DNA from 3 places in the Pseudomonas lundensis genome. Region 2 is predicted to be linked to each of the others. Evidence: predicted binding sites of a transcription regulator. Region 2 holds the regulator's gene; each other region holds the start of a gene.
The links. Region 2 encodes sigma-54, which starts transcription at its own class of promoters, with help from an activator protein. Its sites were predicted from a motif close to ANTGGCATNNANNTTGCTNT; they were not measured.
Positions count from the first base shown of each region.

Region 1: a site for sigma-54 is predicted at 3,378-3,397, ahead of flgB (flagellar basal body rod protein FlgB). Genes of this name have one in related genera too.
Region 3: a site for sigma-54 is predicted at 2,066-2,085, ahead of glnA (glutamate--ammonia ligase). Genes of this name have one in related genera too.

Region 1 covers NZ_CP062158.2:3,493,422-3,498,245, forward strand. Annotated here, with positions in the region: gene IF654_RS16435 (ribonucleoside-diphosphate reductase subunit alpha) at 1-147, shown strand, start outside; gene flgE (flagellar hook protein FlgE) at 362-1,690, opposite strand; gene flgD (flagellar hook assembly protein FlgD) at 1,720-2,448, opposite strand; gene flgC (flagellar basal body rod protein FlgC) at 2,464-2,907, opposite strand; gene flgB (flagellar basal body rod protein FlgB) at 2,911-3,318, opposite strand; gene cheR (protein-glutamate O-methyltransferase CheR) at 3,571-4,398, opposite strand; gene IF654_RS16465 (chemotaxis protein CheV) at 4,445-4,824, opposite strand, start outside.
Region 2 covers NZ_CP062158.2:3,939,030-3,943,853, reverse strand. Annotated here, with positions in the region: gene IF654_RS18605 (ZIP family metal transporter) at 1-236, shown strand, start outside; gene IF654_RS18600 (HPr family phosphocarrier protein) at 353-625, opposite strand; gene rapZ (RNase adapter RapZ) at 642-1,499, opposite strand; gene ptsN (PTS IIA-like nitrogen regulatory protein PtsN) at 1,502-1,966, opposite strand; gene hpf (ribosome hibernation-promoting factor, HPF/YfiA family) at 1,979-2,293, opposite strand; gene IF654_RS18580 (RNA polymerase factor sigma-54) at 2,369-3,865, opposite strand; gene lptB (LPS export ABC transporter ATP-binding protein) at 4,050-4,775, opposite strand; gene lptA (lipopolysaccharide transport periplasmic protein LptA) at 4,775-4,824, opposite strand, start outside.
Region 3 covers NZ_CP062158.2:4,636,224-4,641,047, forward strand. Annotated here, with positions in the region: gene typA (translational GTPase TypA) at 1-256, opposite strand, end outside; gene thiI (tRNA uracil 4-sulfurtransferase ThiI) at 396-1,850, opposite strand; gene glnA (glutamate--ammonia ligase) at 2,187-3,593, shown strand; gene IF654_RS21600 (cupin domain-containing protein) at 3,782-4,204, shown strand; gene IF654_RS21605 (DUF4124 domain-containing protein) at 4,212-4,736, shown strand.

The DNA.
Region 1 (4,824 bases), 450 kb from region 2:
ACCGAGAAGTCCACCGTCAACACTGGCAAGCTCAACGCCGTATCGAGCGGCAACAAAAGTGAAGACGTCGCCGCCGCCCCTGCGGGCCCGGCTCCGGTGCCAAAAGCATGCGCCATTGACGAGCCGGATTGCGAAGCGTGTCAATAAGCTGAGCTGTCCAGCGGGTCACACCGCTTGACTGAAACCCCCGTTAAACCCTGGCAACAGTTGGGTTTAACGGGGGTTTTGTTTTGGCGGGTGAAAAATCCAGCGCCCCTTGACTCGAACAGCTATGACGCGGAGCTCCGTGCCAGGCCGTGATGAATCTGCAGGCGAAAAAAAGCCCCTCACTCGAGGGGCTTTTTGAAGACGCATTCGCCCATCAGGTCATCTGAATGATGGTCTGCATGATGGTGCTCTGGGTGGAGATGGTCTTGGCGTTCGCCTGGTAGTTGCTTTGCGCCTTGATCAGGTCAACCAGCTCGTTGGTCAGGTTCACGTTGGAGTCTTCCAGCGAGTTGGACTGGATTGCCCCCAGGGTACCGACCTTCGGTGCGTCGTAACCGGCCTGGCCCGAAGCGAATGTCTCTTTCCACGCCGTGCCGCCCACAGGCTGCAAGCCTTGTTCGTTGGTGAAGCTGGCCAGGGAGATCTGTCCGATGGCACGGCTCTGGTTGTTGCTGAAGTTAGCAAACATCACGCCCGAGCCATCGATGGTCAGGTTGGTGATCTGGCCAGTGGCGTAGCCGTCCTGAGTCGGCGGGTTGCGCGAGGTGTCAGTGTTGTACTGGGTGGTTTTGGCCATGTTGATGGCAATACCGCCATCTTTGGCGGCTGCACCGTTAGAAACCCACGCACCGTTGACAGTGGCGCCCGGCACCCAGTCAGTCACCGTCAAGGTGCTGCTGATGATGTCCGGTTCGCCCGGCACCGGGTTTGGCGTGGTGACGCTGGTCAGGGCGCCTGCAGAATCAAACACCATGGTCGAAGGCACTGGGTCCTTGGCGCCCGTTCCCGTCACCGGGCTGCCGTCCGGGTTGCGGCCATCGACGAGGGTGTAGGCTTTCCAGGTGTTGGAGTCCGTTTTCACCATGTACTGATCCATCTCATGGGGGTTGCCCTGAGTGTCGTAGATGGTGGTGGAGAATTTTCTGGAGTAGCTCTCGGACTTCAGCGGATCGAACTTGTTGGCCACCTGATCGACCACATCACTGGTCGAGTTCAAGTTGATGGTCGATTCCACCGAGCCGCTGGCGCGTGGCGCCAGGTTCGAGGTGTCGATGCGCAGGTCGGTCAGTACGCCGTTGACGATCTTGCCGTTGGCGTCAACGCCATAGCCTTGCAAGCGCGCGGTCCCGTCGGTGTTGGTCACGAAGCCGTCTTTATCGGCCTTGAACGTACCGGCACGGGTATAGCTCAGGGAGCCGTTGTCGCTCAGCACAAAAAAACCGTTGCCCTGGATGCCCATGTCCAACAGGTTGCCCGTGTTGTTGATAGCGCCCTGACCAAAGTTCTGCGAGACGTTGGCCAGGTTCACACCGCTGCCGATGGTTTTGCTGCCAATGCCCAGCTTGCTGGCCGAGTAAATGTCCGAGAACTCGGCACGGGACGATTTGAAGCCGGATGTGGCGACGTTGGCGATGTTGTTGCCGGTCACGTCGAGTTGCTTGCTGGCCGCATAGAGGCCGCTAAGGCCGATATTGAAAGACATGTTGCACTCCTTAAGGCGTATGAGTCGGCTTAGAGGCCAATGGTCTGGACTTTGGACATGCCAATGCTGCCCAGGCCTGCGAGATTGAGCATCACTTCCCCCCCCGTCTTGCTCAGCGTCACACTGTTGACAGTGGCGGGCAGGTACGTGGTGAGGGCCGTGGTTCCGGTGTCAGTTTTTGTCGACGCGGTGAAGGTGTAGTTGCCCTTGGGCATCAGTTCACCGTCATCGTTTTTGCCGTCCCAGGTGAAATCGACATTGCCCGCTTTCTGGGCGCCCATTTCGAGGGTTCGGACCACAACGCCATCGGCATCGGTGATCTTGATGGTGGGTGAGGAGTTAGCATCTTTGACCACCACGGTGCCGTTGAACGGCTTCTCGCTGGCAGGGTCCACCAAGGCTTCACCGGTTTGCACGATCACGGAACGCCCTACCAGCGACGAAGCCTGCAGCGCCTGCGAGGATTGCAAGCCGCCGGTGATGGCCGTCACCGATTCGTTCAGGGACGTGATGCCTTCCAGGCTGCTGAACTGGGCCAACTGCGCAACGAATGCGGTGTTGTCCTGCGGGTCCAGCGGGTTCTGGTTTTTCAACTGGGTGACCAGCAATTGCATGAACGCATCTTTGCCCAATGCCTTGCTGTTGCCCGCCACGGCCTTGGAAGCAGCCGCAAGGCTGGTGTCCGTGGCCTTGGCCTGAGAGGAGTTGGCCAGCACCTGATTAAGGGTCTTGTTGCTGACGGAATCGGTCACACTCATTTGCGTCGTTCCTTATCACTGACCGAGGGTCAGGACCTTCTGCATCATGGTTTTGGCGGTGTTCATCATTTCTGCGTTGGTCTGGAACGAACGACTGGCGGAAATCATGTCAGCCATTTCTTCAACCACGTTGACGTTGGGGTAGTACACATACCCCTTGGCGTCGGCAGAAGGATGGTTCGGTTCGTAGCGGGCTTCGAGGTTGCTCTGGTCTTCGACCACGCCCAGTACTTGTACGCCCTGCCCGGCGGCATCCTGATTCTGGAACAGCGAATCGCCTGTGCCGTTTTGCGCACCTTGAAACATGGTGGCAAACACCGGGTGCCGTGCGCGGTAAGTCTGGTCGATGCTCGACGACACGGTTTCGGCGTTGGCAATGTTACTGGCCACGGTGTTCAGGCGCGTGGTCTGAGCACTCATGCCGCTACCGGCAATATTGAAAACACTGGCTAGAGACATGGATTACTCTCCGCGCAGGGCTGACACCAGCCCTTTGAATTTACTGTTGAGCAGGGTGAAGCTGGCCTGGAAGTTGACCGCGTTCTCTGCGTAATTCGATTGTTCGAGCTGAGCGTCGACCGTGTTTTGGTCGATGGAGGGCTGCATCGGCGTGCGGTACAACAGCGATTCATCGCCGCTGCTCAAGCCCTGGGCTTCGATGTGGCGACTGTTGGTCATGTTCAAGGCAAAGCTGCCGTTCTTGTTCTTGTCATTCTGTGCAGCGAGCACAGAAGCAAAATCCAGATCCCGAGCCTTGTAGTTCGGGGTGTCGGCGTTGGCGATGTTATTGGCCAGGACTTCAGCGCGCTGGGCGCGAAAACCCAGGGCTTGCTCATGGATACCGAGCGCTTTATCGAAGCTGATGCTCATGTCGAAAAACCTTTGTGGGCTGACCTGAACATGTGGTTCAGGTCCTTCTTGCTCTGGATAGAGCAAACCCCGTGCCAATATTCACATGCCCGTATTTCAAGGCTTTGCCGGGGGCTGGGGCGCGGCAATGCCAGAAAAGCGGCAATCACTGACCGCCGACTGCCGCTTTTCTGCCGCTTTGTTGCACGGGACACTCGCACCGCCGCCCCGCAGCGCCATAAAAAACGGGAGCCTTGTGGGCTCCCGTTAGGATTACTTGGCCTGGTAGATGATCCCCGGGCTGCACTGGATCATCTGGTAGTGATCCGGCAACCCGTTGAGCGCTTCGGAGGCGCCCAGGAATAAATAGCCGCCCGGCTTCAAGGTGCTGTGAATGCGCAACAGGATGTCTTTTTTGACCTCTGCCGAGAAATAGATCAGCACGTTGCGGCAGAACACCATGTCGAACTTGCCCAACCCGGCGTAACTGTCCAGCAGGTTGAACGAGCGAAACTCCACACGGCTCTTGATCGGCGCCTTGACCATCCAGCGCCCCGGCCCTTTAGGCTCGAAGTAACGCTGCAAGCGCTCCTGGGACAAACCGCGGCCGATCGCCAGGCTGTCGTACTCGCCGGTCTTGCAGTTGTTGAGCATCAGGCTGGACAGGTCGGTGGCAACAATTTGCACCCCCGCTTTCAATTGCCCGAGGTTGCTGCGCTCAAACTCATCGATGGCCATCGACAGCGAATACGGTTCCTGCCCCGAAGAGCAGGCGGCCGACCAGATGCGTAAACGTTGCCCCGGATGGGCCTTGGTCAACTCAGGCAGGACTTTGTTTTTCAGCACTTCAAAGGGGTAGGTATCGCGAAACCACAGGGTTTCGTTGGTGGTCATCGCATCGACCACCTGCTCACGCAGCCCGCTGCGGGGCTGGCTCTGGATGCGCTGAATCAGCTCACCCAGTGATTTGATACCTTGCTGTTCCATCAGCTTGTTCAGTCGGCTGGAAACAAGGTACTGCTTGTTCTCCCCTAGCAAAATGCCACAGGCTTTTTCCAGGAAAACCCGGAACTGCTCAAAATCCAAATTAGCCGTAGACAAATGATCCTGCCTCTATAAATCGTGTTGACCGCCAAGGACTGCGTCCTTAGCTGTGATCTGCTTCTTTGATCCGGTCGACGACCCGGGATGCCAGGTCATCAGGGCGGAATTTTGCCAGAAAGTCATTGGCGCCGACTTTCTTGACCATCGCCTGATTGAATACCCCGGACAGCGAAGTGTGCAGAATGATGTGTAAATTTTGCATGCGCGGATCGCTACGGATTTCAGACGTCAGGGTGTAACCGTCCATTTCCGGCATCTCGATGTCCGAGATCATCATCAGAAACTCTTCTGACGGGTCCTTGCCCTCGTCCACCAGTTTGCGCAGATATTCCAGCGCCTGGCGACCATCATTAAGCGAGACCACTTCCACGCCCACCGTTTGCAGGCAACGTGACACCTGCTTGCGCGCCACTGACGAGTCAT
Region 2 (4,824 bases):
TTGGTGCCGCGTCCGGGCTGGTGGAGCCGGTATTCGCGATGTTGTGTGCCTGGCTGGTGAATTTGGCCGAGCTTCTATTGCCGCTGGGGCTGGCGCTGGCCGCGGGAGCGATGCTGCTTGTGGTGACGCAAGAGGTGATTCCGGAATCGCGGCGTAACGGTCACGAAAAACTGGCGAGCGTTGGGCTCTGCATCGGGTTCTGCGTGATGATGGTCATGGACACTGCGCTGGGGTAGAGCCATGCGGCGCAGTCAGGTTCGCTGTCTCGGTAGGTACGAGGCGGCGAAGGATTGCGCAGCAAGCCTGGGTCTGTGAGCTCTCAATCACGCCCTCGGCAACCTCGCGGTAGCCGTTATTCACCTTCATCAAAGAAGTTATTGATCAGGGCCACCAGTGCATCCATGGCTTCCTGCTCCTGTTCGCCTTCGGTCTTTAAATGAATGGTCGTACCTTTGCCCGCGGCAAGCATCATCATGGCCATGATGCTTTTGCCATCGACCATGGACTCCGGCGTACGGCCTGCTCGCACCTGACAAGGAAACCGACCTGCTACCCCGACGAACTTGGCAGATGCCCGAGCGTGCAAGCCCAATTTGTTGATGATTTCGATTTCCAGAGCAGGCATCGCGGGGTAGATCCTTTCAAGTAAGGTCGCGGTGGCGAACCTGGACGTTTTTCAGGGTTTCTTGCAGGCACTTGCCCAGTCGTTCGGTGAGGTATACAGAGCGGTGATGCCCGCCGGTGCAACCGATACCGATGGTCACATAAGCACGATTGCTCGCGGCAAAACGCGGCAGCCATTTAAGCAGGTAGCTGGAAATGTCCTGGAACATCTCTTCAACATCTGGCTGGGCGGCCAAATAATCGGCCACCGGTTGATCAAGCCCCGATTGCTCACGCAACTCGGGTTTCCAGTACGGGTTGGGCAGGCAGCGCACATCAAAGACCAGATCGGCATCCACCGGCATCCCGCGCTTGAAGCCAAACGACTCCACCAGAAAGGCCGTACCGGGTTCGGGTTTGTTCAGCAGGCGCAACTTGATGGTGTCGCGCAGTTGGTAGAGGTTCAGGTTGGTCGTGTTGATCGTGAGGTCTGCCAGATCAACGATGGGGCCAAGCAGTTTTGTTTCATCGCGGATGGCTTCTGCCAGCGAGCGACTGGCGCTGCTCAGCGGGTGCCTGCGGCGGGTCTCGGAGAAGCGCTTGAGCAGGGTTTCTTCGTCTGCGTCCAGGTACAACACGTCACACTGAATATGACGGTTGCGCACTTCTTCGAGCAATTGTGGAAAGCGCGATAAATGGCTGGGCAAGTTACGCGCATCAATCGAGACCGCCACCAGCGGCTGTGCGAGTTCAGTGTGAATCAACGCACGCTCGGCCAGCTCGGGAAGCAAGCCTGCGGGCAGGTTGTCGATGCAATAGAAACCGTTGTCTTCGAGGACGGCGAGGGCGGTGCTTTTACCGGAGCCGGAGCGTCCGCTGACAATGACTAAGCGCATGATTAATGACCGTTCTGTACGTCCAGAACAACCTGATACAGCGCTTCGTTGCTTTGTGCACTGCGCAGTTTTTCCCGCACGTCTTTGCGATCGAGCATGCTGGCGATCTGCCTGAGCAGTTCCAGGTGTGCATCGGTGGCCGCTTCTGGCACCAGCAATACGAACAACAGGTCGACCGGCGCGCCATCGATGGCGTCGAAATCTATAGGGGCGTCAAGGTGGAGCAGGGCGCTCACAGGCGCCTCGCAGCCTTTGAGGCGACAGTGGGGGATTGCAATGCCGTTACCAAAACCGGTTGAACCCAGTTTTTCACGGGCAATCAGACTTTCATAAACATCCTGCATGTCGAGACCAGGCACTTCTCGGCTGATCAGGTTGGCAATGTATTCAAGGGCTTTCTTTTTGCTGCCGCCCGGCACGTTCACGTGGGAACGGCCGGGGGTCAGGATGTTTTCAAGTCGAATCATGGGTATGGGGTTTTAACGACCGGTCGCGCCTTGCAGCTGGCTGAGGGTCTTTTCCTTTTGCTTTTTCAGTTGGCGATCAAGCTTGTCGGCGAGCAGGTCAATAGCGGCATACATGTCGGTATGCTCAGCATTTGCGACAACTTCCCCTGGCCCTACGGGTATGTGCAGGGTCGCTTCGATTTTGTGGAGCAGCTTTTCTACGGTAAGAATCACACTCACGTTAGTGATTTTGTCGAAGTGACGCTCCAGCCGGTCCAGTTTTTCGCCGATGTAAGTGCGCAGCGGTTCGGTCACTTCCAGATGCTGTCCACTGATGTTGACTTGCATATAGTTTCTCCTTCGATGCCATTACATAAAGCGGCAGGCTGGCAAGCCTGCCACTGAAACGCAGTGGCCCGTTGCTTACATCAAACGCTTACGCTCGCTAGACGGCGCAATCCCAAGGGATTCGCGGTACTTGGCGACCGTGCGACGGGCTACCTGAATACCTTGTGCCTCCAGTAAACCAGCGATCTTACTGTCACTCAACGGCTTTTTCTGATTTTCAGCTGCGACCAGTTTTTTGATGATCGCGCGGATCGCCGTGGACGAGCATTCACCGCCTTCGGAGGTGCTTACATGGCTGGAGAAAAAGTACTTGAGTTCATAGATACCGCGCGGGGTATGCATGAATTTCTGGGTGGTTACCCGTGAAATGGTCGATTCGTGCATGCCGACGGCTTCTGCAATGTCATGCAACACAAGCGGCTTCATGGCTTCATCGCCGTATTCCAGAAACCCGCGCTGATGTTCGACAATTTGTGTCGCCACTTTCATCAGGGTTTCGTTGCGGCTTTGCAGGCTTTTGATGAACCAGCGCGCTTCTTGCAGCTGGTTGCGCATGAAGGTGTTATCGGCACTGGTGTCGGCGCGTCGCACGAAACCCGCGTATTGGGCATTGACCCGCAGGCGCGGTACCGATTCCTGATTGAGTTCTACCAGCCAGCGTTCGTTGTCCTTGCGTACGATGACGTCCGGTACAACGTATTCAGGCTCAGTGGACTCGATTTGCGAACCTGGACGCGGATTAAGGCTTTGTACCAGCTCGATGACCTGGCGCAGCTCGTCTTCCTTGAGCTTCATGCGGCGCATCAGCTGGCTGTAGTCGCGGGCGCCCAGCAGATCGATGTGGTCCGTTACCAACCGCTTGGCGTCGTCGAGCCAAGGCGTAGTTGCAGGCAATTGGCGCAGCTGCAACAACAGGCATTCGCCCAGATTGCGTGCGCCGATGCCGGCCGGTTCGAATTGCTGGATACGGTGCAGGACGGCTTCGATTTCATCGAGCTCAATGTCCAGTTCCGGGTCAAAGGCTTCGAGAATTTCTTCGAGGGTTTCGTCGAGGTAGCCCTGCGTGTTAATGCAGTCGATGAGGGTCACGCCAATGAGCCGGTCGGTGTCCGACATGGGCGCCAGATTCAACTGCCAGAGTAAATGGCTTTGCAGGCTTTCACCGGCCGACGTGCGTGTAGTGAAATCCCACTCGTCATCGTCGTTGCTGGGCAGGCTGCTGGCACTGGTCTGGTAAACGTCTTCCCAGGCCGTATCGACGGGCAGCTCGTTGGGAATGCGATCGTTCCATTCACCTTCCTCCAGGTTATCCACAGTGGTTGCGGACTCCTGTTGATAGGAGGGTTCTTGAATTTCGCTGGCGGGTTTTTGCTCGATGTTGTCGGCCAAGGGGTCCGAATTGTCGAAGTCTTCGCCTTCTTCCTGGCGTTCGAGCATCGGGTTGGATTCCAGGGCCTCCTGGATTTCCTGTTGCAGGTCCAGGGTCGACAATTGGAGCAGGCGTATGGCTTGTTGCAGCTGAGGTGTCATTGTCAGCTGCTGGCCCATTCTCAGGACTAGCGATGGTTTCATGGCAGGGGCTTAACACCTTATTCGCCGGCGCGCATGGCGCCATCCACTACAAGGGCGCGTGAGCGCCAAACATAAGCAAATTATATGCCTGAAACCGTAGCGTTTGCCTAGAGGCGTTTACAATTCGTCAGGCTGGCCGGAGCAAAATTGAAAACACCTTCAAGGCATGTACAAGCGTAAGGGCTTACAAGCGGAACTCATTGCCCAGATACACTTCTCTCACCAATTTGTTGGCCAGAATCGTTTCAGCGTCGCCTTCAGCAATCAGTTGTCCGTCATTTACGATGTAGGCAGTTTCGCAAATATCGAGTGTTTCACGAACGTTGTGATCGGTGATCAGCACGCCAATGCCTTTGGCCTTGAGGTGGTGAATGATCTGCTTGATGTCGCCCACGGAGATGGGGTCAACACCGGCAAAGGGTTCATCGAGCAGAATGAACTTGGGGGCGGTAGCCAGTGCGCGGGCGATTTCCACCCGGCGGCGCTCGCCACCCGACAGGCTCATGCCCAGGTTGTCGCGGATGTGGTTGATGTGGAATTCCTGCAACAGGCTTTCCAGCTCCTTGCGACGACCTGCTTTGTCGAGCTCCTTGCGTGTCTCAAGAATCGCCATGATGTTATCGGCGACCGAGAGCTTGCGGAAAATGGAGGCTTCCTGCGGCAGATAACCGATACCGGCGCGTGCGCGGCCGTGCATGGGTTGGTGGCTGACATCCAGGTCGTCGATCAGCACGCGACCCTGGTCAGCCTGCACCAGGCCCACAATCATGTAAAAGCAGGTGGTCTTGCCGGCGCCGTTAGGGCCGAGCAGGCCCACGATCTGCCCGCTGTCGATCGACAGGCTGACATCGCGCACCACCTGACGGCTCTTGTAGCTTTTAGCCAAATGCTGGGCTTTAAGAGTTGCCATTACTTGGCCTTCGCGTCAGTTTTTTTCTTCGGCTGGATCACCATGTCGA
Region 3 (4,824 bases), 700 kb from region 2:
CTACTTCACCGCCGAAGTCGGCGTGGCCCGGGGTGTCCACGATGTTGATGTGGTAGCCGTTCCAGTTGATGGCGGTGTTTTTCGCCAGAATGGTAATACCGCGCTCTTTCTCCTGGTCGTTGGAGTCCATCACGCGCTCGTCGTTGAGCTCGCCGCGCTCCAGAGTGCCGGATTGACGCAAGAGTTTGTCTACCAGGGTGGTTTTACCGTGGTCAACGTGAGCAATGATGGCGATGTTGCGTAGATTTTCGATCACTTGTGTATCTCGATCAGAGGATTCGGTGTGCTGACAGGTCGTGGCAGCGATTAACAATAGAGTCAGGCCTTGCCGTTACAACTTGACGGCGGCGTCGGGGGGCCGGTGACGCAGGCCACAGGCATACAGCCCCGGGCTCTTAGCTCGGTCGATAAACGCGCACATTGGCATGTCCCTCACTGAGCAAATGGTGAGCATGCAGGCGACTCATCACGCCTTTGTCGCAATACAACAGGTACTGACGGGTGTCATCCAGTTCCTTGAAGCGGCTGTTCAGAGCATAGAACGGCAACGCTTGTACTTCGATGCCAGCCAGTTCCAGCGGCTGATCTTCCTGGGCATCCGGGTGACGGATGTCGAGGACGATCTGGCCCGCCAGCACTTCGCTGACCTCTTCGACTTGCAAGTCCTGGCCCAATTCATCGATGACCCGATCAATCGGCACCAGTTTGGCCCGCTCAAGCGCACGCTCAAGCACGGCCATATCAAACTGTTGTTCTTCGTACTCCACGCGCGGACGTTTGGCGTGGGTCTTGGGGTTGACCGAAATCACCCCGCAATATTCAGGCATGTGTTTGGCGAAGTCGGCAGTGCCGATCTCAGTCGCCAAATCGATGATGTCCTGCTTGTGGCTGGCGATCAGCGGGCGCAAGACCAGTTTGTCGGTCACGCAGTCGATCACGGACAGGTTGGGCAGCGTCTGGCTGGACACCTGCGAGATCGCCTCGCCCGTCACCAGTGCGTCGATATCGAGCCGGTCCGCAATACGGGACGCAGCGCGCAACATCATACGCTTCAAAATGACGCCCATATGACTGTTATCGACTTTGCCGAGAATTTCGCCCAGCACTTCTTCGAACGGCACGCTGACAAACAGCACCCGCTGCGAGCTGCCGTACTTCTTCCATATATAGTGCGCGACTTCCATCACGCCCAGTTCATGGGCACGGCCGCCGAGGTTGAAGAAGCAAAAATGGCTCATCAGGCCGCGGCGCATGATCTGGTAAGCCGCGACGGTAGAGTCGAAACCACCGGACATCAGCACCAGCGTCTGTTCCAGCGCGCCCAGCGGGTAGCCGCCAATGCTGTCGTGCTGGTTGTGAATCACAAACAACCGTTGGTCGCGAATTTCGATCCGGACTTCGATTTCCGGGTTTTTCAGCGAGATTCCGGCCGCACCGCACTCACGACGCAGCTTGCTGCCCACATATTTCTCGACGTCCATCGAGGAAAACGGGTGCTTGCCCGCGCGCTTGCAGCGCACCGAAAAGACCTTGCCGGCCAGCGAGTCGCCGAAGTGCAGTTTGCACTTCTCGACGATGTCGTCGAAGTCGCCCAACGGGTACTCATCCACCTGCAGAAAATGCGCGATGCCCGGCATGCAGCTCAGGCGTTCGGTCATCTCTTTCAGGGCTTTGGGGTCGCTCACACGCGTTTGCAGCTCGATGTTGTCCCACACACCGCTCACTACCACAGCCGGGTCCAGATCGCGGAGCACGGTACGGATGTTTTTGGCCAATTGACGGACAAAACGCATCCGAACCGGGCGGCTCTTGATAGTGATCTCGGGGAAGACTTTAACGATTAGTTTCATGAAAACAGCGCGCGAGCAGCCTGCCAAAAAAGGGGGGCGCGGATTATAGCGGAAATTGCTCAAGGTTTAACCAGTTATCGTACAAACGGTTTTGGCCGCACCAAAATAGAGCAAAAGGGCGGGTTTTCGCTTCATTTGAGTGCGATAACAGGCACGAATCGGTAGGCTGCACCGCTTACCTGCCTGAGTTTGGCGCATTACACCCAAGTCAGGGCACTGGCATGCAATTTGCTCCCTTGTGAGGCAGGTTGCCTTGGCAGAGTATTCGCGCCGGCATCAAGCACATTACTAAGGGCGCACCACTACTTACCCGCCCGAAGCCACCCCGGAGGACATATGTCGAAGTCGGTTCAACTCATCAAAGATCATGACGTCAAGTGGATTGATCTGCGCTTCACGGACACCAAAGGTACTCAGCACCACGTGACCATGCCGGCCCGTGATGCGCTCGATGAAAACTTCTTCACCGACGGCAAGATGTTCGACGGCTCCTCCATCGCTGGCTGGAAAGGCATCGAAGCTTCCGACATGATCCTGCTGCCAGACGACAGCACAGCGGTCCTGGACCCGTTCACCGAGCAGCCAACGCTGATCCTGGTGTGCGACATCATCGAACCTTCGACCATGCAAGGCTATGACCGCGACCCGCGTGCGATCGCCAACCGTGCCGAGGAATACCTGAAGTCCACCGGTATCGGCGACACCGTATTCGTTGGTCCGGAGCCTGAGTTCTTCATCTTCGACGAAGTGAAATTCAAGTCCGACATCTCCGGCTCCATGTTCAAGATCTACTCCGAACAAGGTTCGTGGATGTCCGACCAGGACGTTGAAGGCGGCAACCGTGGCCACCGTCCAGGCATCAAGGGCGGCTACTTCCCGGTTCCACCGTTCGACCACGACCACGAAATCCGTACCTCCATGTGCAACGCCATGGAAGAAATGGGCCTGGTCATCGAAGTTCATCACCACGAAGTGGCAACGGCTGGCCAGAACGAAATCGGCGTGCAGTTCAACACCCTGGTGAAAAAGGCTGACGAAGTTCAGACCCTGAAGTACTGCGTACACAACGTGGCTGACGCTTACGGCCGCACCGCGACCTTCATGCCCAAGCCGCTGTACGGCGACAACGGTTCAGGCATGCACGTGCACATGTCCATCTCCAAAGAAGGCAAGAACACCTTCGCTGGCGAAGGCTATGCCGGTCTGTCCGACACCGCTCTGTACTTCATCGGCGGCATCATCAAGCACGGTAAGGCCCTGAACGGCTTCACCAACCCGTCGACCAACTCCTACAAGCGTCTGGTGCCAGGCTTCGAAGCGCCGGTGATGCTGGCCTACTCGGCACGCAACCGTTCTGCCTCGATCCGTATTCCTTACGTGTCCAGCCCCAAGGCTCGCCGTATCGAAGCCCGTTTCCCGGACCCGGCAGCCAACCCATACCTGTGCTTCGCAGCACTGATGATGGCGGGTCTGGACGGTATCCAGAACAAGATCCACCCGGGCGACGCCGCCGACAAAAACCTGTACGACCTGCCGCCTGAAGAGGCGAAAGAAATCCCGCAGGTGTGCGGCAGCTTGAAAGAAGCGCTGGAAGAACTGGACAAGGGCCGTGCGTTCCTGACCAAAGGCGGCGTGTTCAGCGACGATTTCATCGACGCTTACATCGCCCTGAAAAGCGAAGAAGAAATCAAAGTACGCACCTTCGTACACCCACTGGAATACGAGCTGTACTACAGCTGCTAATCCCGTGACACCGGCGCTGGCCGCGTGAATAAAAAACCTCCTTCGGGAGGTTTTTTTTTACTCGTTCTTACACCGATTCCAGCCCCGGCTTGCACGGCAGATCTCTCCTGACCGACAGCCAGTCCCCGCCGTTCTGCGTAGCGTGAGTCCACTCAATCACGGCTTTAAAACCACGCAAGGATTCGCTGATGGTGCGCTCACGTCTTATCCCCTCCTCCCTGTTCATCACTGCCTGCCTGAGCCTGACGGGCTGTGCGCAGACCTCAACCGCCGTACAGACCGAACCGCTCCTTAAAACCGCACACGCCTGGGAAGGGACGCGCTACGAGGCGTACCCCGAGGGGCGGCCAGAATTAAGCGTGTTGAAAATTACCATTCCCGCCAAAACCACCCTCAACTGGCACACCCACCCAATGCCCAATGCGGCGTATCTGATTTCCGGCGAACTGCTCGTAGAAACCCGCGACGGCAAACACACCCGGCTCAAGCCCGGTCAGGTGCTGCCTGAGGTGGTGAACGTGCCTCACCGCGGAACCAGCGGCAACACGCCCGTGGAACTGATCGTTTTTTACGCGGGCGCCACAGGCCTGCCGCTCTCCAAACCCGACTGAGCCCGCCATGCATAGTTTTGTGCTGCTGACCCTTGGGCTGATCGCCGTGCCCGGTGCTGCGCAACCTTACACATACATCGACGAGGGCGGCACACCCCACTACACCGACACGCCCAGCCGCCATGTGCTCAGCGCGCCGGTGGTGCTGACACCCCTCAATCGGCTCCCGGCACGGGCAATAGACCCGCAGACCAATCCGCAGGCGTTATTACCCGAGCGTGAAAGCCCGCCGGTGCTCTTCAGGTACACCGTGCTGGAAGTCAGCGGCCTGCCCGAAGGTCAAGCCCTGAGGGCCAACAACGGGACGTTCAGCGTTCAGGTGCGGGTCGAGCCGCCGCTTCGAGCGGGGCACCGCCTCCAGTTAGTACTGGACGGCACGCCCTACGGTGTTCCCGGCCGCTCACGCGAGATAAAGCTGGATAACGTTGACCGGGGAGAACACCGCCTCGCCGCGCGCATTCTGCACGGCAACACCGAGGTGCAACGCAGTGCTGACGCGACATTTCACCTGCAACGCGCGCGCTTGATTTAGCGCTCTTCACGCCCTGAGCCGACCCTGTGCAGGCGAACTGAATGCTTTCACCAAAAATTGCACTATATTGGTGCATAGATAACCGTTT